DNA from 4 places in the Pseudomonas sp. SZ40 genome. Region 3 is predicted to be linked to each of the others. Evidence: predicted binding sites of a transcription regulator. Region 3 holds the regulator's gene; each other region holds the start of a gene.
The links. Region 3 encodes sigma-54, which starts transcription at its own class of promoters, with help from an activator protein. Its sites were predicted from a motif close to ANTGGCATNNANNTTGCTNT; they were not measured.
Positions count from the first base shown of each region.

Region 1: a site for sigma-54 is predicted at 2,874-2,893, ahead of glnK (P-II family nitrogen regulator). Genes of this name have one in related genera too.
Region 2: a site for sigma-54 is predicted at 2,623-2,642, ahead of ACT9T4_RS16505 (pilin). Genes of this name have one in related genera too.
Region 4: a site for sigma-54 is predicted at 3,495-3,514, ahead of ACT9T4_RS11175 (circularly permuted type 2 ATP-grasp protein). Genes of this name have one in related genera too.

Region 1 covers NZ_JBQWIF010000002.1:190,150-195,794, forward strand. Annotated here, with positions in the region: gene ACT9T4_RS02780 (BCCT family transporter) at 1-668, opposite strand, end outside; gene ACT9T4_RS02785 (YifB family Mg chelatase-like AAA ATPase) at 885-2,375, opposite strand; gene ACT9T4_RS02790 (accessory factor UbiK family protein) at 2,410-2,685, opposite strand; gene glnK (P-II family nitrogen regulator) at 3,087-3,425, shown strand; gene ACT9T4_RS02800 (ammonium transporter) at 3,468-4,784, shown strand; gene ACT9T4_RS02805 (ammonium transporter) at 4,904-5,645, shown strand, end outside.
Region 2 covers NZ_JBQWIF010000020.1:75,597-81,241, forward strand. Annotated here, with positions in the region: gene ACT9T4_RS16495 (type II secretion system F family protein) at 1-724, opposite strand, end outside; gene pilB (type IV-A pilus assembly ATPase PilB) at 727-2,430, opposite strand; gene ACT9T4_RS16505 (pilin) at 2,688-3,155, shown strand; gene ACT9T4_RS16510 (O-antigen ligase family protein) at 3,255-4,952, shown strand; gene ACT9T4_RS16515 (hypothetical protein) at 5,560-5,645, shown strand, end outside.
Region 3 covers NZ_JBQWIF010000004.1:196,924-202,568, forward strand. Annotated here, with positions in the region: gene ACT9T4_RS05955 (KpsF/GutQ family sugar-phosphate isomerase) at 171-1,145, shown strand; gene ACT9T4_RS05960 (KdsC family phosphatase) at 1,145-1,666, shown strand; gene lptC (LPS export ABC transporter periplasmic protein LptC) at 1,676-2,245, shown strand; gene lptA (lipopolysaccharide transport periplasmic protein LptA) at 2,232-2,774, shown strand; gene lptB (LPS export ABC transporter ATP-binding protein) at 2,777-3,502, shown strand; gene ACT9T4_RS05980 (RNA polymerase factor sigma-54) at 3,670-5,178, shown strand; gene hpf (ribosome hibernation-promoting factor, HPF/YfiA family) at 5,259-5,567, shown strand; gene ptsN (PTS IIA-like nitrogen regulatory protein PtsN) at 5,583-5,645, shown strand, end outside.
Region 4 covers NZ_JBQWIF010000011.1:43,726-49,370, reverse strand. Annotated here, with positions in the region: gene ACT9T4_RS11185 (hypothetical protein) at 1-16, shown strand, start outside; gene ACT9T4_RS11180 (transglutaminase family protein) at 51-947, opposite strand; gene ACT9T4_RS11175 (circularly permuted type 2 ATP-grasp protein) at 944-3,433, opposite strand; gene ACT9T4_RS11170 (transglutaminase family protein) at 3,667-5,645, opposite strand, start outside.

The DNA of each region.
Region 1 (5,645 bases), on a different contig from region 3:
TACAGGTGGTTCAGGCCGGTGTTGATCTGCAGCACGCCGTAGCCCAGGGAGGTCGCCACACCGAGTACAGTGCCGATTACCGCGAAGATGTCCACGGCATGGCCGATGGGGCCGTAGATACGGTCGCCGATCAGTGGGTAGAGCGCCGAGCGCAGGGTCAGCGGCAGGTTATGTCGATAGGCGAAGTAGGCCAGGATCAGCGCGACGATGGCGTAGATCGCCCAGGCATGCAGACCCCAGTGGAAGAAGGTCAGCTTCATCGCTTCCTTCGCCGCCGTGACGGTCTGCGGGTCGCCTACCGGCGGCGCGATGAAGTGCATCACCGGCTCGGCCACGCCGAAGAACATCAGGCCGATACCCATGCCGGCGCAGAACAGCATGGAGAACCAGGTGCTGTTGTTGTATTCCGGTTCGCTGTGATCGGGGCCCAGCTTGATGTCGCCATAGCGACTCACCGCGAGGAACACCACGAAGATCAGGATCAGGGCCACGGCCAGGATATAGACCCAGCTGGCATTCTCGATGATCCAGGCCTGGGTGGCACCGAACACGCTCTGGGCGTTGTCCTTGAACACGGTGCTGTAGATCACCAGGCAGGCGATCAGAAAGGTCGAGCCGAAGAAAACCGGCGGGTTGAGGGTGGAGCGGGAAGACAGAGGTGCCTCCATTGAGCTAGCTCTCCTTGGTCGGAGTCAGTCCATGACGTATGCGCACACCCGTTGGAGCTTGGCCGGGTGGCGAGCGGATGGAGAAGCGACTCGGTTTATCGGACGGCCGCCAAAGGCGGAAGACCCGCCATTGTACATTACCGATAGTCGGGTTCTTGAAAGTGCCAGCTATCGATAGGTCCGCGTGCCGTTTCGTTCAGCTTATTTCCCTGCTCCTCAGAGGTTGGTTCGGTACTGCAGGGCTTCGGCCAGATGCTGGCGGTTGATCCCCTCCTGCGCCTGCAGATCCGCCAGGGTGCGCGCCACCTTGAGCACTCGGTGCGCAGAGCGCAGTGACAAGGTGAGGCGTTCGCAAGCGTGCTCCAGCCACTGCCGGTCGACGTCGGCCAGTGGGCAGTGTTCGCGCAGCCCCGGCAGGTCCAGGAAGGCGTTGGCGATGCCCTGGCGGCGCAGCTGGATGTCTCGCGCCGCGGCGACACGGGCTGCGGCTGTGGCGCTGGTTTCACCGCTTTCCCGGGCGGGGCCCAGTGCGGTGCTCTCGCGGGCGACGGTGATGTGCAGGTCGATACGGTCGAGCAGCGGGCCGGATAGCTTGCCGCGATAACGCTGGATCTGCTCGGCGCTGCAGCGGCAGCGACCGCTGGGATCGCCGAGAAAGCCACAGGGGCAGGGGTTCATGGCGGCAACGAGCTGGAACCTGGCGGGGAAACTGACTTTGTCCCTTGCCCGGGCGATGACGATATGACCGCTTTCGAGGGGTTCTCTCAGCACTTCGAGGACGCGCCGATCGAACTCGGGAAGCTCGTCGAGGAACAGCACGCCGTAATGGGCAAGGGTTATCTCGCCGGGCTGTGGCCGGCTGCCACCGCCCACCAGTGCGGGGCCCGAAGCGCTGTGATGGGGATGTCTGAACGGTCTTTGTGGCCAGCTTTGCAGCGGCGTGTGGCTGGCGACGGAGCGAATCGCGGCAACCTGCAGGGCTTCCTCCTCGGTCAGGGGGGGCAACAGGCCGGGAAGGCGGCTGGCCAGCAGCGTCTTGCCAGTGCCCGGCGGGCCGCTGAGCAGGAGATTGTGGCCGCCAGCGGCGGCAACCAGCAGCGCTCGCTTGGCGGCGACCTGGCCCTGCACCTCGGCCAGGTCGGGGTAGGGCAGGGCCTGGCGCAGCAGGCCCTGCGCCTGATACGGCGCCAGCGGCGTGTGGCCGTTCAGGTGAGCGACCAGTTCCAGGAGATGATCGACTGCCAGTACCGTCAGCCCGGACGCCAGGCTGGCCTCTTCGGCATTCTCTCTGGGCACCACAAGGGTGCGCCCCGCTTCCCGAGCCGCCAGGGCGGCAGGCAGGACCCCTCGCACGGCGCGTACCGTACCGGACAGCGCCAGTTCACCAAGGCATTCGAGAGGAGCCAGCGCGTCTGGCGGCAACTGACCGCTGGCGGCCAGGATGCCCAGGGCGATGGCCAGGTCGAAGCGGCCGCCGTCCTTGGGGAGATCGGCTGGTGCCAGGTTCAGGGTAATGCGCCTGGGAGGGAAATCCAGTGCGCAATTGAGGATGGCGCTGCGCACGCGATCCTTGCTTTCCTTGACCGCCGTTTCTGGCAAGCCAACCAGCGCCAGGGACGGCAAACCGTTGGCCAGATGGGCCTCTACGGTGACGGCAGGGGCGTCTACGCCGATCTGGGCGCGGCTGTGGACTATGGCCAATGACATCGATCACTCCTTGATCGTCTGCCGGCCGAGCAGGTTACTCGACCGCTGTTTGCTGCTGCGCGGGGGCGCTGCGCGACTCCATTTCCAGAACCTTGGCTTCCAGGGCCTCGAGGCGTGCACGGGTGCGGGCCAGCACGACCATCTGGCTGTCGAATTCTTCGCGGCTGACCAGATCGAGCTTGCTGAAGGTGCTTTGCAGCAGTGCCTTGAGCTGGCTTTCGATTTCACTGCGTGGCAGGGGAGTGTCGCCACTGAGCAGGCGGCTGGCCTGCGTGCTGAGGGCGTCGAGCAAAGCTTTGGGTGGCAGCATGGGAACCTTCCGAAAACGATTGAACGCAGTGTAACACGGCGATTTTTGTGACCGAGTCGACGCTATCGCACCAATATCGAGCATTGCAGGGTGCGCTTTGGCGCCGTTCTGGTGCGTCGGCACCTCGAGATATTTTCCTGCGAGCCCCTGCGCGCTCGTAACGTCCTGAAATGAGGCGGTTTGCTGGTATTGGCAAGCTTTCTGCTTAGTCGCTCATGACCCATGCACCGATGCGGTTCGGTTGTATCGTGCGGGCGGGGAATGTTTCGCCGGGAGCAGTCGGTGGTATCGGATCAGCCCTGTCTTGGCAACCGATGCATACAAAAGCCAGACACTGAGCTTAGACTTGCGACGGGGTAAGAATTCCTGGGGCAAGTCCACCTTACACGGGAGAGAGTTTCATGAAACTAGTCACTGCCATCATCAAGCCGTTCAAGCTGGACGACGTCCGCGAGTCGCTGTCGGAAATCGGGGTGCAAGGCATCACCGTGACCGAAGTGAAAGGCTTCGGTCGTCAGAAGGGTCATACCGAGCTGTACCGCGGTGCCGAATACGTCGTCGATTTCCTGCCAAAGGTGAAGATCGACGTGGCCATCGCCGACGATCAGTTGGACCGTGTCATCGAAGCAATCACCAAGGCTGCCAACACCGGCAAGATCGGTGACGGCAAGATTTTCGTCGTAAACCTGGAACAGGCGATCCGCATCCGTACCGGCGAAACCGATACCGACGCGATCTAAGCTCCGCCCCCCACCCCCCCAAATCGTCCCAGGAGTTAAATCATGACTCTGCGAAAAGTCGCAGGGCTCGGAGCCCTTTCGTCCCTGTTTTTCCCCGGCATGGCCATGGCGCAGGAAGCGACGCTGAATTCCGGTGATACAGCCTGGATGCTGACCGCTACCGCCCTTGTCCTGTTCATGACCATTCCCGGCCTGGCGCTGTTCTATGCAGGCATGGTGCGTTCCAAGAACGTTCTGTCGGTCATGATGCAGTGCTTCGCCATCACCGCTTTGATGAGCATCCTGTGGTTCGCCTACGGCTACAGCCTGGCGTTCGACACCACCGGGATGGAAGCCGGCGTGACCAACTTCAGCTCCTTCGTGGGCGGTTTGGGCAACATGTTCCTCGGCAATCTGACCAAGGAGTCGCTGACTGCCGCGTTCCCGGAAAGCGTGTTCATCACCTTCCAGATGACCTTCGCCATCATCACCCCTGCACTGATCGTCGGTGCTTTCGCCGAGCGCATGAAGTTCTCGGCGATGCTGGTGTTCATGACCGTATGGTTCACCCTCGTCTATGCGCCCATCGCGCACATGGTCTGGGGCGGCGACGGTGCCCTGATGTGGGACTGGGGCGTACTGGACTTCGCTGGCGGCACCGTGGTGCACATCAACGCCGGTATCGCCGGTCTGGTGGCGTGCATCGTGCTGGGCAAGCGCAAGGGCTTCCCGAGCGTGGCCATGGCGCCGCACAACCTCGGCTACACCCTGATCGGCGCTGCGATGCTGTGGGTAGGCTGGTTCGGCTTCAACGCCGGCTCCGCTGTCGCCGCTGACCAGACCGCTGGCATGGCCATGCTGGTCACCCAGATCGCCACCGCCGCCGCGGCACTGGGCTGGATGTTCGCCGAGTGGGTCGCCCACGGTAAACCAAGCGCTCTGGGCATCGCCTCCGGCGTGGTCGCAGGCCTGGTCGCCATCACCCCTGCTGCCGGCACCGTCGGCCCGATGGGCGCGATGATCATCGGTCTGGCTTCCGGCGTGATCTGCTTCTTCTGCGCCACCAGCCTCAAGCGCAAGCTGGGCTACGACGACTCTCTGGACGTCTTCGGCGTACACGGCGTGGGCGGCATCGTCGGCGCACTGCTGACCGGTATCTTCGCAGCACCTGCCCTGGGCGGTTTCGGCGAAGTCGAGAACATCGGCCTGCAGCTGTGGATCCAGTTCAAAGGCGTCGCCTTCACCGTGATCTACACCAGCATCGTCACTTTCGTGATCCTCAAGGTCATCGATGTCGTGATGGGCCTGCGTGTCACTGAAGAAGAAGAGTCGGTCGGCCTCGACCTGGCTCAGCACAACGAGCGTGGCTACATCCTGTAAGCATCACAGGGCCCGCTGCGTGCGGCGGGCCCAACGCACACGGAGTGCGCCCGGAGCCAACCCGGGCGCCTCGACCGCACAGCGCACAAACAAGCGCAACGGCCAGAGGTGAATAAAAAATGGACAACACAGCACTGACTGCTTTGCAGTACGGTTTCGATACCTTCTACTTCCTGATTTGTGGCGCTCTGGTGATGTGGATGGCCGCTGGCTTCGCCATGCTCGAAGCTGGCCTGGTACGTGCCAAGAACACCACCGAGATTCTCGCCAAGAACGTGGCCCTGTTCGCCATCGCCTGCATCATGTATCTGCTGATCGGCTACTACATCATGTACTCCAGCCCTGAGGGCGGCATCCTGCCGAGCTTCGGCTTTCTGATCGGCGACGAGAACAGCGTCGAGTCCGTGCTGGCCGGTGGCGAAGACGCCCCCTATTACGCCGCACGCTCGGACTTCTTCTTCCAGATCGTGTTCGCTGCCACCTGCATGTCCATCGTGTCCGGTGCCGTGGCAGAGCGCATGAAGCTTTGGTCATTCATCGCCTTCGCCATCGTCATGACCGCGATCATCTACCCGGTCCAGGGCTTCTGGAAATGGGGCGGCGGTTTCCTCGATGCAGCCGGTTTCCTGGATTTCGCGGGCTCCAGCGTCGTGCACATGGCGGGTGCCGCAGCTGCTCTGGCGGGTGTGATTCTGCTCGGTGCGCGCAAGGGCAAATACGGCGCCAATGGCCAGATCAACGCCATCCCGGGCGCCAACCTGCCGCTGGCTACCCTGGGCATGTTCATCCTGTGGATGGGCTGGTTCGGCTTCAACGGTGGCTCGCAACTGAAGATGAGCACCATCGAAGACGCCAACGCCG
Region 2 (5,645 bases), on a different contig from region 3:
GCATGAATGCATAGCCGGTTCCTACCAAAGCGATCAGAAAAATAAACCACCATTCCTGAAGCCCTTCGGATAAAGATATGACGAAAAGCGTAAAGGCAGGAAGCTCCGCGCCAAAGCTGGAGAATACTTCCTTGAACTGCGGCACTACCTTGATCAGCAGGATGCATGAGACGATTACCGCTACCGCAATCACGGCAAGTGGGTAATTCATGGCTTTCTTAATCTTGGCTTTAAGGGCCTCGGTCTTTTCCTTATAGGTCGCGACTCGATCCAGCAGGGTTTCCAGGGCGCCTGACTGTTCGCCTGCATCAACTAGGTTGCAGAACAAATCATCAAAGTACTGGGGCTTGGTGCGCAGCGCAGCGGCAAAACTATTACCGGCAGCCACATGCTGCTTAACCTCATCGACCAATTTGCGCATGTTCGGGTTTTCAAGACCGTCGGCAATGATGTCGAAGGACTGCAGCAGCGGAACGCCAGCTTTCATCATCGTAGCCATCTGCCGGGCAAACAAGGCGATGTCCATGGGCTTGATCTTCTTGCCCGCGCTGAACAGGCTGATGCCCTTCTTGCGCACCTTGGTCGGATTGATACCCTGTTTGCGTAGCTGTGCCTTGACCAGCGCTGGGTTCTGCCCGTTGAGCTCGCCCTTGACCACTGCGCCTTTTCGATCCTTGCCTTCCCAGACGAATATGCTGGTCTTCGCTGCCTTTGCTGCTGCCATGGTTAATCCTTGGTCACGCGGTTGACTTCTTCAAGGCTGGTCACGCCTTGCATGGCCTTCAGCAGGGCCGAAGTACGCAGGTCGTTGAAGCCGTCTTTTCGCATCTGTATGGAAATATCGATGGAATTGCCTTCCTCCATGATAATCCGCTGCAGGCTTGGCGTGTTTTTAACCACTTCATAAATACCGACACGGCCTTTGTAACCGTTCTTGCAATTTTCACAGCCCACCGGGCCGTAAATCTTGAATGTGCCGAGCTTGTCCTGGGGGAAGCCTTCCTCGAGCAATACATCGTTGGGGATCGGCATTTCCTTCTTGCAAGTGTTGCAGAGCTTGCGCGCGAGGCGCTGGGCAATGATCAGGTTTACCGAGGTGGCGATGTTGAAGGAGGGCACACCCATATTGCGTAGGCGGGTCAAGGTTTCCGCCGCGCTGTTGGTATGCAGGGTGGACATGACCATGTGACCGGTCTGCGCGGCCTTGATGGCGATGGAGGCCGTATCCAAGTCGCGGATCTCCCCGACCATGATGATATCCGGATCCTGGCGTAGAAATGCCCGTAGCGCCTGGGTGAAGTCCATGCCTTGCTTGGGATTGACGTTGACTTGGTTGATGCCCTCCAGGTTTATTTCCACTGGGTCTTCCGCTGTGGAAATATTCACATCCGGGGTATTGAGGATATTGAGGCCGGTGTAGAGAGACACTGTTTTTCCCGACCCAGTTGGGCCGGTTACCAGAATCATCCCTTGCGGCTGCTTGAGCGCCGCCATATACAGATTTTTCTGGCTTTCCTCATAGCCCAGGGCATCGATCCCCATCTGTGCACTGGAGGAGTCGAGAATTCGCATCACGATCTTCTCGCCCCACAGGGTAGGCAAGGTGTTGACGCGGAAGTCGATGGACTTGCTCTTGGATATCTTCATCTTGATGCGGCCATCCTGCGGCTTGCGCCGCTCGGAAATATCCAGCCCGGCCATAACCTTCAAGCGTGCAGAGATACGCGGTGCCAACTGAATTGGCGGGCGTGCCGTTTCGTGCAGAATGCCGTCGGTACGAAAGCGTACCCGGTACGACTTTTCGTAAGGTTCGAAGTGCAAGTCGGACGAGCCACCTTTTATCGCATCGAGCAGCATCTTGTTGACGAAGCGCACCACCGGCGCGTCGTCGGCATCCTGACCGCCGCTATCGCCTTTCTTTTCATCATCGACTGACTCCGTTTCCAAGCCATCTAGGTCAACGTCGGCCAGATCTTCTAGGCCGCTATGACCCGTATCGAAGAACTTGTCGATGGCATCGCCAAGCTTGTCGTCTTCGACCAGCAGGGCTTCGGTGGAAAGACCGGTGCTGAACTGAATGTCCGTGACCGCCTGGTGGTTGGACGGGTCGGAGATGCCCACAAACAGTTTATTGCCGCGGCGCCACAACGGCAGGGTGCGGTGTTGGCGCACCAGCTTTTCGCTGACCAAGTCCCTGGGCTGGCTTTCCTTGTCCAGCGCATTGAGGTCGAAATAGGCCACGCCAAACTGGTCCGCTGCTAGCTCTGCCAGGGCCCGGCTTTTAACTAATTTGTTCTGTGCCAGGTAGGTAACCAGCGACAGCTTATTGCGCTTGGCCTGAGCCTGCGCTTGCTGAGCGGCCTTTTCATCTAGCAGCTCAGCGAGCACCACCTGCTTTGCCAAGCCCGAAAGGGAAATATTGTCGCTCATGTACACCTCGCGCCGTCTAATGGGTGCGTTATAGCGTAGATGGCGATGACTGCCAAACGACCGTCATTCATCTGACGAAAAATGTCACAAGGTACGGAAAATTGCGTTACGGCTAGCCGTTATCTCAACCCTAGTTGATGGGCTGTAAGGTGAGCCTGCTAACTCACTCTACTGAAAACGGCGTGTTCTTAAGTTGGCATGGTTTCTGCTTTGTAAGGGGTAGGCCTGTATGCCTGCACTCAACTTTGGAGAATTCTATGAAAGCTCAAAAAGGCTTTACCTTGATCGAACTGATGATCGTGGTCGCGATTATCGGTATTTTGGCTGCAATCGCTCTGCCCGCTTATCAGGACTACACCAAACGCGCTCGCGGTGCTGAAATTGTTTTGGCCACGGCGCCTTACAAACTAGGTGTCACTGAGTGTGTGGCTAACGGAAACTGCCTGAATGCGACAGCGGACGGTATTACGGTTCCTCCTACTGCCTCGCGTGCTGCTTCTTCGGTTCCAGTTGACCTTGCATCAACAGATGCTCCTGGAACAGCTCAATACAGCACCATCGCTGTTAGTAACGCCGGCGTCGTGACCGTAGTACCGAAGACTACCAATGGTTTCGTTGCCGCGGATACCTACGTTCTTACCCCAGCTTACAACACTACTACGCGCAATGTGACTTGGACCGTGTCCGGTCAGTGCGTAACCAAGGGCTGGTGTAAGGGCAGCTAAACCCCATTGGGTTTAGTTGTTAACAACGCCTCTCGTTATCGAGGGGCGTTTTTTTTGGGGGAGGGAATTGTGAGTGGGAGTATGTGCTTGAATATAATCATGTTCATGTTTGCGTTTTTTATTTGCGGTGTTTCGTTTGTTCTTCCGTTTAGGGGGTACCCTGATGGGGACTTCTATTCGGATGCCATGGCGGTGATTTTTTCGCTGTTTGTTGTCGTGTGTTTTGGTCGGCGCATGGCTGTTACAAATCTTGTTTGGCTATTTTCTTTTTTTCTTTTGATTTCCTTGGGTGGCGGCGATAGAGGGTATTATTACCATGGCTGGTTTTATCCTGTTGCGGCACTTATATGTTTGGTTTTTTATTTTTCCACGATTTCTGCGCTTGAGGGTGGTTTACGCAATGCCTTTATTGCTGGTTGTATGTGGGGGGTTGTCGCAGGCGGTTGTTTCAGTGTTTTAGTTGGGTGTATTCAGCTGCTTGGCTGGGTCGACCATGTTTCTTTATTGGTTTTTCGCGGTGGCTATGAAGTGTATGGTAATTTCGGTCAGCGAAATAATTTCTCTACATACCTTTTAATTTTCTCTGTTGTCTTGTGCGGGCTGCTCTGTAAAAAAAGTATCAATACTCTGTTTGGGGTAGTGATGTTGGCGGTCGCGGCTATTCTTCTGGCATATGCAGCTTCGCGCATGGCCGTCCTTGCAGTACTGATTCTTCTGTTCTTGGCTTTGGTGGCTGGCAGGCTACGCGATTGGTCTGCTGAAGACTCTGCTGTTATTTATTATTATACTGCCTTTGCAATTTTCTTTTCGCTATGCTTGATTGTTCTTTGGTTTTTCGATTTGGGTGCTTCGTCGCGTATCTCCATCACAGGTGATGTGTCTCGTTTGAGGGAGTGGGAAAAAGCCTGGAATATATTTTTGGATCACCCTTGGGGGGTCGGTTTTGGAAACTATGCACGCTATAGCTTTGTCTATCAGCTTGAGTCCGGTTTGCCAGCGCAGATCACATGGTCTCATGCTCATAATATAGTGTTTCAATTCTTGGTAGAGTTTGGCGTGTGGGCTTTTCCATTAGTGGTATCTGCCATGTGGGTGCTGCAGAGTGTACTCAGGAACTGCTTGAGGCATGGTGCTAATGGTCTTGTTGTGGGCGCTATCCTGTTGATCGTGTGTGTGCACAGTCTGCTTGAGTATCCCCTGTGGTATATGAATTTCCTGGCTCTCTTTTTGTCATTTTTGGCGATGTACATTCCGGTCTCTAAACGGGTTGGTGGTAATATTATAAGAGTGGTTGCTGCAGGTGGAGTGGTTCTTGGGGGGGGGGTCGTTTTCTGGTATTCAGCCCTGCCAGGTTATGTTTATCCGGCGAAAGATTATCGGGTGAATTTGCTGCGCATGCAGGAGTTGATTGATCGCTCACTCAGTCCTGTATTGGATTGGCCTGCTGATAGGGTTTTGATGGAGTATCTTGTTGTTGAGGATGGTCCTGAATGGGAATATAAAATGTGCAAGTCCATTTTTATGGCCACCAAGGAGCCTGTTTACATGTATCTGGAGCGCGTGGCGCTATTTGCTCTCGCTCGGCAAGATTTCGAATTTGCCTCTTCTGTTTTAAAAGCAAGGTATGCAGTCTATCCGTCATTACCTGATGACTACCTGGTTGAGAGTATTCGGAGGATGTGGCCTGATCGAGAAGCCGACTATCTTGGGAAGATCTCCTCGGAAAAGCAGGCTGGATTTCCTGATGACAAAGCATATGATTTAACGCTGCCCGAGTATTGCAACGCTTATAAATAGATAACTTCAGCCTAGTAAAGCGAACTAGATCTTTACGAACAGTCAGGGCGGGTGAAATGACGCCGTTACTGGCTGGGCTGCGACTGGTCTTTCCGGTGCACTGCTTCTCAGGACTCCAGCTCGGAGTTTACGAAGTCCTCTTCGATTGGTGGTAGTTGGCGCCGCAGATCGATCTCTAATGCATTCTGAGCCCCTGGCTACTCCTGCTTCTTCATTAATTGCCGTGTGGGTGTTCAGCCAGTCTCGCCTGATGGCGCCAGCGGGATTCAGGGCGTTGGCGTGCGGCCGTGCGTTGATGGCCAGCTACTCGCTGACGCAGGATTACCACGCCATCAAGGGTGCATTCAGCGAAGCGCAGGTGTGGGGACTCACTCCGTAAAGCCAAGCCGGGTGTTCGCAGAGCGAATGGCCGGCCTACGGTGGTTCGAAGTACGGGGATCGTTACTCGACAGCGGATCTGATCACACCGAAAAACACCGGCAAGCAGGAAAAGGCTTGGAGTTTCACATTGGTGATCTGCCTGGGACCGGCGACTCCGGCGAGATGACCAACCAAATCTCCCCCACTGAAGGTTGGTGACAGATTGCTTATCTGCACGCCTCACCGCGTGGCCACCGCTCTGGATACCTACACGGGTGAGGAGCGCTGGCGTTTCGATCCCAGCATCCGTCGTGATGGCGAGTGTTACCCGCA
Region 3 (5,645 bases):
AAAAATGGCAGCGGACTATAGCATTCGCGCCAATGGCCGCCAAAGCCGAGCAAGACCGACGTTCAGGCTTGTGACAGCTTTGCCACTTTTGCGCAGCGCCATGAATGATGAGTCCTGTAGTCTTTCCCGCTATAATCCCTGTCTTTTTCGTACAGCAGCCCAAGCAGAGCATGAACCAGACCCGCGACCTGATTGATTCCGCACAGCGCACCATCCGCCTCGAGATCGAGGCGGTGCAAGAGCTGCTGCCTCGTATCGACGCCGATTTCGTCAAGGCATGCGAGCTGATTCTCGCCAGCAAGGGCCGCGTGGTCGTGGTCGGCATGGGCAAATCAGGGCATATCGGCAACAAGATCGCCGCCACCCTGGCCAGCACCGGTACCACCGCATTTTTCGTGCACCCTGCCGAAGCCAGCCACGGCGACATGGGCATGATCACCCGTGACGACGTCGTGCTCGCGCTGTCCAACTCGGGCTCCACGGCCGAAATCGTCACACTGCTGCCGCTGATCAAGCGCCTCGGCATTACCCTGATCAGCATGACCGGCAACCCGGAGTCGCCGCTGTCCAAGGCTGCCGAAGTCAACCTCGACACCCGCGTAGCCAAGGAAGCCTGCCCACTCAACCTGGCGCCGACCTCTTCCACCACCGCCTCGCTGGTACTTGGCGACGCCCTGGCCATCGCGCTGCTGGAGGCCCGCGGCTTCACCGCCGAAGACTTCGCCTTCTCCCATCCGGGCGGTGCCCTGGGTCGCCGCCTGCTGCTCAAGGTCGAGAACGTCATGCACGCGGGCGAGAGCCTGCCGCAGGTCAAACGCGGCACCAGCCTGCGTGATGCATTGCTGGAAATGACCCAGAAAGGCCTGGGCATGACCGCGGTCCTTGAAAACGACGGTCGTCTGGCCGGGATCTTCACCGACGGTGACCTGCGCCGCGCCCTGGACAAAGGCATCGATGTACGTGATGCGCGCATCGACGACGTCATGACCCCGCACGGCAAGACCGCTCGTGCCGATATGCTCGCTGCCGAGGCCCTGAAGATAATGGAAGACAACAAGATCAGCGCGCTGGTGGTAATCGACACCAGTGGTTACCCGGTAGGCGCCTTCAACCTTGGCGACCTGCTGCGCGCGGGGGTCATGTGATGAACGACCTTCTGCAGCGCGCTCGCGCAATCAAACTGGCGATCTTCGACGTCGACGGCGTGCTTACCGACGGCAAGCTGTACTTCCTGGTCGACGGCAGCGAGTTCAAGACCTTCAATACCCTGGACGGTCAGGGCATCAAGATGCTGATCAACTCAGGCGTACGCACCGCTATCATCAGCGGCCGCAAGACCCCGGTGGTCGAGCGTCGCGCACAGAATCTGGGTATCCAGCATCTGTACCAGGGCCGTGAAGACAAACTCGACGTGCTCGACGAGCTGCTCGCCGAGCTGGGCCTGAGCTACGAACAGGTGGCCTACCTGGGCGATGACCTGCCGGACCTGCCGGTGATTCGCCGCGTCGGCCTGGGCATGGCGGTAGCCAGCGCCAACGGCTTCGTGCGCGAGCATGCCCACGGCGTCACCGAAGCGCGTGGCGGCGAAGGTGCGGCCCGCGAATTCTGCGAACTGATCATGCGCGGCCAGGGCACTCTCGAAGCCGCCCAGTCCGCCTACCTCTAGGGCCTGCCGATGCTGCGCAAATTCATCACTCCCGTCCTGCTGACCTTCGGTGCACTGCTGCTGGTGGCCGCCGGGTACTGGAACATCAATCCAGACAGTTTCTCCAGCGCGCCACAGCAGAGCGGGCCGGACAATCCGATCGACTTCTACGCCGTGAATGCCCGCAGCGTGCAATACCTGCCCGACGGCAAGGTGCAGAGCGACATGACCAGCGACCGCCTGGAGCACGTGCAGAGCACCGACGTCACCCTGCTGACCGAGCCGCGCATGAATCTGTTCCGCGGCACCGAACTTCCCTGGAAGGTGCGCAGCGCCCGTGGCGAGGTAGGCCCGGATGGCGAAGAGGTCGAATTGATCGATCAGGTGCGCGTGGAGCGCACGGACGAAAAAGGCCGCCCCACTATACTCACCACCAGCCGCCTGACCGTATTCCCACAGAAGGAATATGCGCAGACCCAGCAAGCCGTTAGAATCGACGCGGCCAACGGGGTGACCACGGCACAAGGAATGAAAGCGTACTTGAATGACGGCAGGATGCTCCTGCAGTCCAACGTAAGAGGCCAGCATGAGGTTCGTTAAAACCCTCCCCCTACTTCTCAGCCTCGGCGCCACGCTCGGAAGCGCAAGCGCCTGGGCTCTGCCGAGCGACCGCGATCAACCGATCCGCGTGCAGGCCGACAGTGCTGAGCTGGACGACAAGCAAGGCGTGGCGGTGTACCGCGGCGATGTCGTCATCACTCAGGGCACCCTGAAAATCACTGGCGACACCGTCACCATCACCCAGAATGCACAGGGCGATATCGACGTGTTCACCTCGGTGGGCAAACCGGCCTACTACGAGCAGAAGCCGTCTGCCGACAAGCAGATCGTCAAGGCCTACGGCCTGACCATCCAATACTTCGCGGCCAATGAACGCATCGTGCTGATCGACCAGGCCAAGGTGGTTCAGGAAGGCAACACCTTCGAAGGCGAGAAGATCGTCTATGACACCCAGCGTCAGATCGTCAATGCTGGTCGCGCCACGGGCACCAACGTGTCGACCCCGCGCCCGCGCATCGACATGGTGATTCAGCCGCAGAAGAAACCCGCCGCCGAGCAGGGCCAATAACGATGGCAACACTGAAAGCCCAGCATCTGGCAAAAAGCTACAAGGGTCGCCAGGTCGTTCGCGACGTCAGCCTGAGCATCGAAAGCGGGCAGATCGTCGGCCTGCTCGGCCCCAACGGCGCCGGCAAAACCACCTGCTTCTACATGATCGTCGGCCTGGTTCAGGCCGATCAGGGCCGCGTGCTGATCGACGATCTCGACGTCAGCCACCAACCCATGCATGGCCGTGCTCGCGCCGGTATCGGCTACCTGCCTCAGGAAGCCTCGATCTTTCGCAAGCTGAGCGTCTCCGACAACATCATGGCGATCCTGGAAACGCGCAAGGACCTCAACCGTGCGCAGCGTCTGCAGGAGCTGGAAAGCCTGCTGCAGGAATTCCACATCACGCACATCCGCGACAACCTGGGCATGAGCCTCTCGGGTGGCGAACGCCGCCGCGTCGAAATCGCCCGCGCCCTCGCCACCTCGCCGAAATTCATCCTTCTCGATGAGCCCTTCGCCGGCGTCGACCCGATCTCGGTCGGTGACATCAAGCAAATCATTCACCACCTCAAGGCCAAAGGCATTGGCGTGCTGATCACCGACCACAACGTGCGCGAAACCCTGGATATCTGCGAAACCGCCTACATCGTCAGCGATGGTCAACTGATCGCCGAAGGCGATTCCGCTGCGATCCTGGCCAACCAGGTGGTCAAGGAAGTCTATCTGGGCCACGAATTCCGCCTGTAACGAATTTCCCGCCGATGAACGCCCAGCGCCCGCTACCCACGACAGGGTCGTAATGAAATGGTAACGGGCTCTAGGCAAAGCACTCGGATTCAGGCATATAATTTGCTTCCTAGTGGCGCTTTGGCGCCCTGTCGTGGATCGCGCACAGACGCCAGATAAGGTCTGCAATGAAACCATCGCTAGTCCTGAAAATGGGCCAGCAGCTGACGATGACACCGCAGCTGCAACAAGCCATTCGCCTGCTCCAACTGTCCACGCTGGATCTGCAACAGGAGATCCAGGAGGCACTGGAGTCGAACCCGATGCTCGAGCGTCAGGAAGAAGGCGACGACTTCGACAATTCGGACCCCATGGCCGACGGCGCGGAAAGCGCACCCACGGCGGCCGCTCAGGAAGAGAAATTTCAGGAACCAACTTTCCAGGAAAACACCCAGACCGTCGACAATCTGGAAGAAGGCGAATGGGGCGAGCGAATCCCCAGCGAACTGCCGGTCGACACGGCCTGGGAAGACGTCTATCAGACCAGCGCCAGCAGCCTGCCAAGCAATGATGACGACGAGTGGGACTTCACCACTCGCACCTCTGCCGGCGAGAGCCTGCAGAGTCACATGCTCTGGCAACTCAACCTGGCACCTATGTCCGACAAGGACCGCCTCATCGCAGTGACGCTGATCGACTGCATCAATGGTCAGGGCTACCTCGAGGAAACCCTCGAAGAAATCACCGACGCCTTCGACCCCGAACTCGATGTCGAGCTCGATGAAGTCGAAGCCGTGCTGCACCGCATCCAGCAGTTCGAGCCTTCCGGCATCGCCGCCCGCGACCTGCGCGAGTGCCTGCTTCTGCAACTGCGCCAACTGCCGGCCAATACCCCCTGGCTGAGCGAGGCCCAGCGCCTCACCAGTGACTACCTCGACCTGCTCGGCAGCCGCGACTACAGCCAGCTGATGCGCCGCATGAAGCTCAAGGAAGACGAGCTGCGCCCGGTCATCGAGCTGATTCAGAGCCTCAACCCGCGCCCCGGTTCGCAGATCGAATCGAGCGAGCCCGAGTACGTGGTGCCTGACGTGATCGTGCGCAAGCACAACGATCGCTGGCTGGTGGAACTCAACCAGGAGGCCATGCCTCGCCTGCGCGTCAACGCGCAGTACGCAGGTTTCGTGAAGCGCGCCGACTCCAGCGCCGACAACACCTTCATGCGCAATCAGTTGCAGGAAGCACGCTGGTTCATCAAGAGCCTGCAGAGCCGCAACGAAACCCTGATGAAGGTCGCGACGCAGATCGTCGAACACCAGCGCGGCTTCCTCGACTACGGCGACGAAGCCATGAAGCCGTTGGTACTGCACGACATCGCCGAAGCGGTGGGCATGCACGAGTCGACCATCTCGCGTGTCACCACCCAGAAGTACATGCATACACCGCGTGGCATTTACGAGCTGAAATACTTCTTCTCCAGCCACGTCAGCACCTCCGAAGGCGGCGAATGTTCGTCCACCGCGATCCGCGCGATCATCAAGAAACTGGTCGCCGCGGAAAATGCGAAAAAGCCATTGAGCGATAGCAAGATCGCTGGTTTACTGGAAGCACAGGGCATTCAAGTGGCGCGCCGCACAGTCGCCAAGTACCGTGAATCGCTCGGTATAGCGCCTTCGAGCGAACGCAAACGACTGATGTGAGCGGCCTTGTAGTAGAGCCCCAGTGTTCCTGCGGCAGGTGTATAGCCTGCCACTCACACACGGCAACAAGGAGAAGCGGTATGCAAGTCAACATCAGTGGGCACCAGCTGGATGTGACAGACGCACTACGCAGCTACATCGAGGAAAAGCTCGGACGTCTCGAGCGGCACTTCGACAAGATCACCAATGTGCAGGTCATCCTGGAGGTCGAGAAGCTCAAGCAGAAAGTCGAAGCCACCTTGCACATCGCCGGAGGCGAAGTGGTGGCCAATGCCGAGCATGAAGACATGTACGCCGCCATCGATCTACTGACCGACAAACTTGACCGCCAACTCATCAAGCACAAGGAAAAACAGCTCGACCGCCAGCAGGGCGCAATGGCCCGCTGACCTCGTCCTTCTCCTATGATCCGACTTGAAAATATCCTGACCCCCGGCCGTTCCCTCGTGAACGTGCCGGGCGGCAGT
Region 4 (5,645 bases), on a different contig from region 3:
CGTGATTCTCGGCTGAGTCCCGCAGCCCGCCATTCGGCAGGCTGGCGTACTCAGTTCGCCGGTAACGGCATGACCGTGACCTGCACCTCGGGATCATGATCGCCCCCTCCGAGAATCACCCCGCGCAACGGGGAAACATCGGAAAAGTCGCGGCCCCAGGCCAGGGTAATGTGCTCCAGCGCCGGCAGGATGTTGTTGGTCGGGTCGAAATCCACCCAACCGTTGCGCGGGCAATACACCGACACCCAGGCATGCGAGGCATCGGCGCCGATCAGACGCGGCTGGCCGGGTGGCGGCTGGGTGAGCAGGTAGCCGCTGACGTAACGTGCCGCCAGGCCCCGTGAACGCAGGCAGGCGAGCATCAAGTGGGCGAAGTCCTGACAGACCCCGCGCCGCTCCTCGAGCACCTTGAGCAGCGGCGTCGCCACCTGCGTGGCTTCGGCATCGAAGGTGAACTCGTCGAAGATCTTCTGCATCAGCACGCGCACCGAGAGCAGCAGCGGCTGCTCGGGCAGGAAGCAATCGTCGGCGAACAGGCTGAAGGCGCGCTTCAGACGCACGTAGGGTGACTGGAAACGGTAGCGGGTAGCGTCCAGCAACTGCGCATCCCACGGCTGCCCCCGATACCCCAGGGCCTCACAGGCGGATTCCCAGGACGGCGAGTCCTGCAGATCGAGATACGCCCGCGGCAGCACTTCGACATTCAGTCTGGCGCAGACCTTCAGCGCGTCGTGGGGCCGCTCGAAGGCCAGGCGGGTCAACGGATTGCCGAATACATCGACGATATCGTGGCGCTGACAGGGCTGCGGGGTGATCTGCAGATGGCGCTCCTCGCAGCGCTGCCAGGCACAGTCACGCGGCCACAGATGGGCCAGCTGCTGGGCCAGGGACACTGGCGAGGCATAACGATAATGGGTGTCGTGCAACACCTGATAACGAGCACTCATGACGACCGGGTTCCCTGACTGGCGGCAACGTGCACGAAAAAGCGCAGGCCCAGTTCATCCGATGCCTGGCCGGATGCCTGGCCGATGGCCTCGAGCAGATCGGCCAGGCCATCGAGTACCGCGCGAACGCCACGGGCGCCGAACAGCGGATTTTCCAGGCTGCGCAGGTCGACGGCGCTCAATTGCCGCTCGAGCCGTGACAGTGCCGGCGCCTCGGACAGATGGAAGCGTTCGGCCAGGCGCTCCAGAGAGCGCAACAGCGTGCGCACCTGGAACAGCACCGCGTGGGGGTTCTGCTCATCGAGCAGCAGCAGGTCGAGTACCGGAATCAGCTGTGCCGAGGCCATGTAGCGCGTGCGGTAGGTGATGCTGCTGTTACCCAGTTCCAGCAACCACTCGAGCGCCGACTGATCATCCGGCTTGCTGCTGCGCAGGAAGCCGCCGACGCTGTCACAGAGAAACTGCAGGCGTTCGATGCAGCGGCCGATCATCAGGAAACGCCAGCCATCGTCACGGGTCATGTCGTCCAGCGCAAAGCCGGAGAGCGCCGCCAGTGACATCAGCAGGCGATTGAGAAAATCCAGTAACTGGCCAAAATCGCCGCCACGGGCCTCCAGATTCTGCGCATCGCGTTGCAGCTCCACCAGCGCCTGCCAGTTGGCCTGGGAAAGCTTGCCGCGCACGCTGCCGGCGGTCCATTGCAGGCGTTGCAGATTGATGCGCAGGCTGGCTGGCCATTCGGCACCGAGCACCGCCTCCAGCAGCCGGGCATCCAGAGCGCCGTGCTCCTCATCGGGCAACAGGCCGAGGCTTTCGCCAAGATCCAGCGCCGCCTCCAGAGCCTGCGGGTCATCATCGTCATCGACGTAACGACCGAGCATGATGCGCAGCAGCCGCGCGCTGTCCTCACAGCGCTCGCTGTAGCGACCGAACCAGAACAGGTTTTCCACCACCCGTGACGGCAGATAGGGGTCGCTGCGCACCAGATCGGCTGCGCCCAGCGGGCGCATACCCTGCCACGGTTCACCGGGGCCGTGGCGCTCGCCAAGCACCCAGGTGTCCTTGCTGGCACCGCCACGCTGCATCGACACCACCTCGGCGTCGGCTTCCGCGGCCACGCGGGTCAAGCCGCCCGCCATCACCCGGTAGCCGTCGGCACTGGCCACGGCGAACACGCGCATGCCGATGGCACGGGATTGCAGCTTGCCCTCACCCTGCCAGACCGGTGCCTGGGACAGTTGCGCCAGCGCCTGAGCGACATAGGCATAAGGGCGCAGCCGCAGCCTTGCAGTCAGCTCGGCACGCTGCGCGGCATCCAGATCACGGCCGAATACCGGGGTGAAGCTCTGCGATGGGAAGCTCGGCCGGATAAGCAGCTCGGGGAGTTTTTCCAGGGCTTGCTCCAATACCGGTGGCTCGCCGCACCACCAACTGGCGATGCTCGGCAGCAGCAGCGGCTCACCCAGCAGCTTCTCGCTGATCGCCGGCAGAAAGCCTGGCAGCCCGGGCGCTTCCAGCACACCGCTACCGAGCGCGTTGGCGACCAGCACGCGGCCCTGACGCACCGCCTCCAGCAGGCCGGGCACGCCCAGTGCGGAGTCGGTACGCAGTTCGAGGGGGTCGCAGAAATCGTCGTCGAGACGGCGCAGCACCGCATGTACGCGGCGCAACCCCGCCAGGGTCTTGAGGTACAGGGTGGCGTCGCGCACGGTCAGGTCGCTGCCTTCGACCAGCGGATAACCGAGCTGACGGGCCAGGTACAGGTGTTCGAAATAGCTCTCGTTGAATCGCCCGGGTGTCAGCACCACCACCAGCGGCGTCTCGCCATCGGCGGGCGCCTGACGCGCCAGGGTGTCCTGCAGGGTGCGGAAGAACCCCGCCAGGTACTGCACGCCCAGGTCCCGGTACAGCTCGGGGAAGGCGCGGGAAACGATTTGCCGGTTTTCCAGAGCGTAGCCCGCCCCGGAGGGCGCCTGGGTACGATCGGCCGTGACCCACCAGCGGCCATCGGGCGCCCTCGCCAGATCCACGGCATACACATGCAGGAAGGTACCGCCTGGCGGCTGCAAGCCCTGGCAGGGCCAGAGAAAGTTCTCGTGGCCGAAGACCAGCTCCGGCGGCAGCAGGCCGTCGGCCAGTAGCTGTTGAGGGCCGTAAAGGTCGGCCAGTACCTTGTCGAGCAACGCCGCACGCTGGGCCACGCCGGCAGCGATGGTCTGCCACTCGGCCGCGGGAATCAGATTGGGCAGCAGGTCCAGTTCCCAGGGGCGATCCGCACCATCGGGATCGGCGTACACGTTGTAGGTAACGCCGTTCTCCTGAATCTGTCGGGTCAGCATGGCCTGACGCTGCTGCAGCTGTGCCGGGCGGCTGCGCTGCAGTTGGGTCAGCAGCCTGCGCCAATGCGGGCGAACCTGCCCGCTGGCATCGAGCAGTTCATCGTAGGCCCCATCGTTGGACGGGTAATCGGCGAGCAGGTCAGGCATCAATGTCTCGGTGATTCTTGGTGACGTCTTGTCGTTGGCTTAGCGTAGGCGTTGCACGGTGAAAGCATAACCTGCGCCAGTAGAACCCACTCAACATCGCGCGAGCTAGAGCACGGCAAGGGCTTGGCGCCCCCAAAAACAGGCCAGGAAGCGGAGTGTACTGGTGTACATGCGCACTCCTGAGCTGTTTTTAACGCCGCAGCGTCGGCGCGCAGCCGACGTTGCGCAGGTTCTCAGATGCGGCGCAGATCCAGGGTCGTTGGCAACTCCTGATTACTGCTTGGCGTCAGCGCCGCCCGTTTACCCGGGCTATGCCCAAGGCGGAAGAAGCGTGCCAGGCGCCGGCTTTCCGCCTCATAGGCGTTCACCGGCAGGCTGTCATAGTTTCGCCCACCGGGATGGGCGACATGATACTGGCATCCGCCGATGGAGCGGTTCATCCAGGTATCCACCAGGTCGAAAATCAGCGGCGCATGCACGCCGATGGTCGGCTGCAGACAGGCCGCGGGCTGCCAGGCACGGAAGCGCACCCCGGCGACGAACTCACCGACCTTGCCGGTCGCTCGCAGCGGGACCGGCACGCCATTGCAGGTCAACACGTAACGATCCGGGGTCAGGCCATTGACCTTGACCTGCATCCGCTCGAGGGACGAGTCGACATAACGCACCGTACCGCCCACCGCGCCCTCTTCGCCCAGCACATGCCAGGGCTCCAGCGCCTGACGCAGCTCCAGATCGATGCCCTTGACGTTGAAGTCGCCGGCCTTGGGGAAGCGAAACTCGAAATGCGGTGCGAACCAGTCGGCGCGCAGGCGGTAACCGAAGGTGGTCAGTTCCTGCAGCACATCGGCAAAATCCTGCTCGACGAAGTGCGACAGCAAGAAGCGGTCATGCAGTTCGGTACCCCAGCGCACCAGGCGTGCGGGCCGGTAAGGCTCCTTCCAGAACCGCGCGATCAGCGCCCGCAGCAACAACTGCTGGGCCAGGCTCATCTGCGCGTGCGGCGGCATTTCGAAGGCACGCAGCTCGAGCAGACCAAGACGCCCGGAGGCCGAATCCGGGGAATACAACTTGTCGATGCAGAACTCGGCACGGTGGGTATTGCCGGAGACATCGACCAGCAGATTGCGCAGCAGGCGGTCGACCAGCCACGGCGGGCACTCGCGACCGGGCTCGGGCATCTGTGCGAAGGCGATTTCCAGCTCGTAGAGGGCATCGTTGCGCGCCTCGTCGACCCGGGGCGCCTGGGAGGTCGGACCGATGAACAACCCGGAGAACAAATAGGACAACGACGGGTGATTGTGCCAGTAGCTGATCAGGCTGCGCAGCAGATCGGGGCGGCGCAGGAAGGGCGAATCCACAGGTGTGGCGCCACCGAGAACGAAGTGGTTGCCGCCGCCGGTACCGGTGTGGCGGCCATCGATCATGAACTTCTCGCTGCTCAGGCGGCACTGACGCGCCTGTTCATAGAGGAACTCGGTGCGTTCGACCAGCTCGTCCCAACTGGCCGCCGGGTGGATATTCACCTCGATCACGCCAGGGTCCGGGGTCACCCGGAAGAACTGCAGTCGCGGGTCGTTAGGCGGCTCGTACCCCTCGAGGAGCACCGGGCAATCCAGTTCGGCAGCGGTGTCCTCGATGGCGGCGGCCAGCTCCAGGTAATCCTCGAGGTCACTCAGCGGCGGCATGAACAGGTACAGCCGGCCATCGCGAGGCTCGGCGCACAATGCCGTGCGCACCACGTCGGCTGCCGACTGACCGCGTTTGGGTTTGGCTGGCGCATTGCCTCGGCTGCCATTCCAGACGCCGCGCGCCTGGTACTGCAACTCGGCGGAGGCCGGCAGCGGCGCGAACACCTGAGACGGGTCCGCTGGCGTCACGTAGGGGAATTCCTCGGCTTTGACCCAGGGCAGGGAATCCAGCGGCAGGCGATAGCCCAGGGCCGAATCGCCGGGTACCAGACGGCAATACTCATCGCGCAGGTACCAGGAGCCACTGCGCCAGCCAGCACGGCGGGTATCGCGGGCCAGCGGCAGGACATGCCCGATCACCCGATCGAGGCCCTGCTCGAATACCCGGCGCAGGCGCTCGCGCTCCAGTGGGTCGGCCAGGCGGGCGTCTTCAGGAGAAACGTTGTCGGGCAAACGCCCCTCACGCCACAGGTAATAGAGACCGTCTTCGAAAGCCGGAAAGCGGTGAGCCGCATCGACGC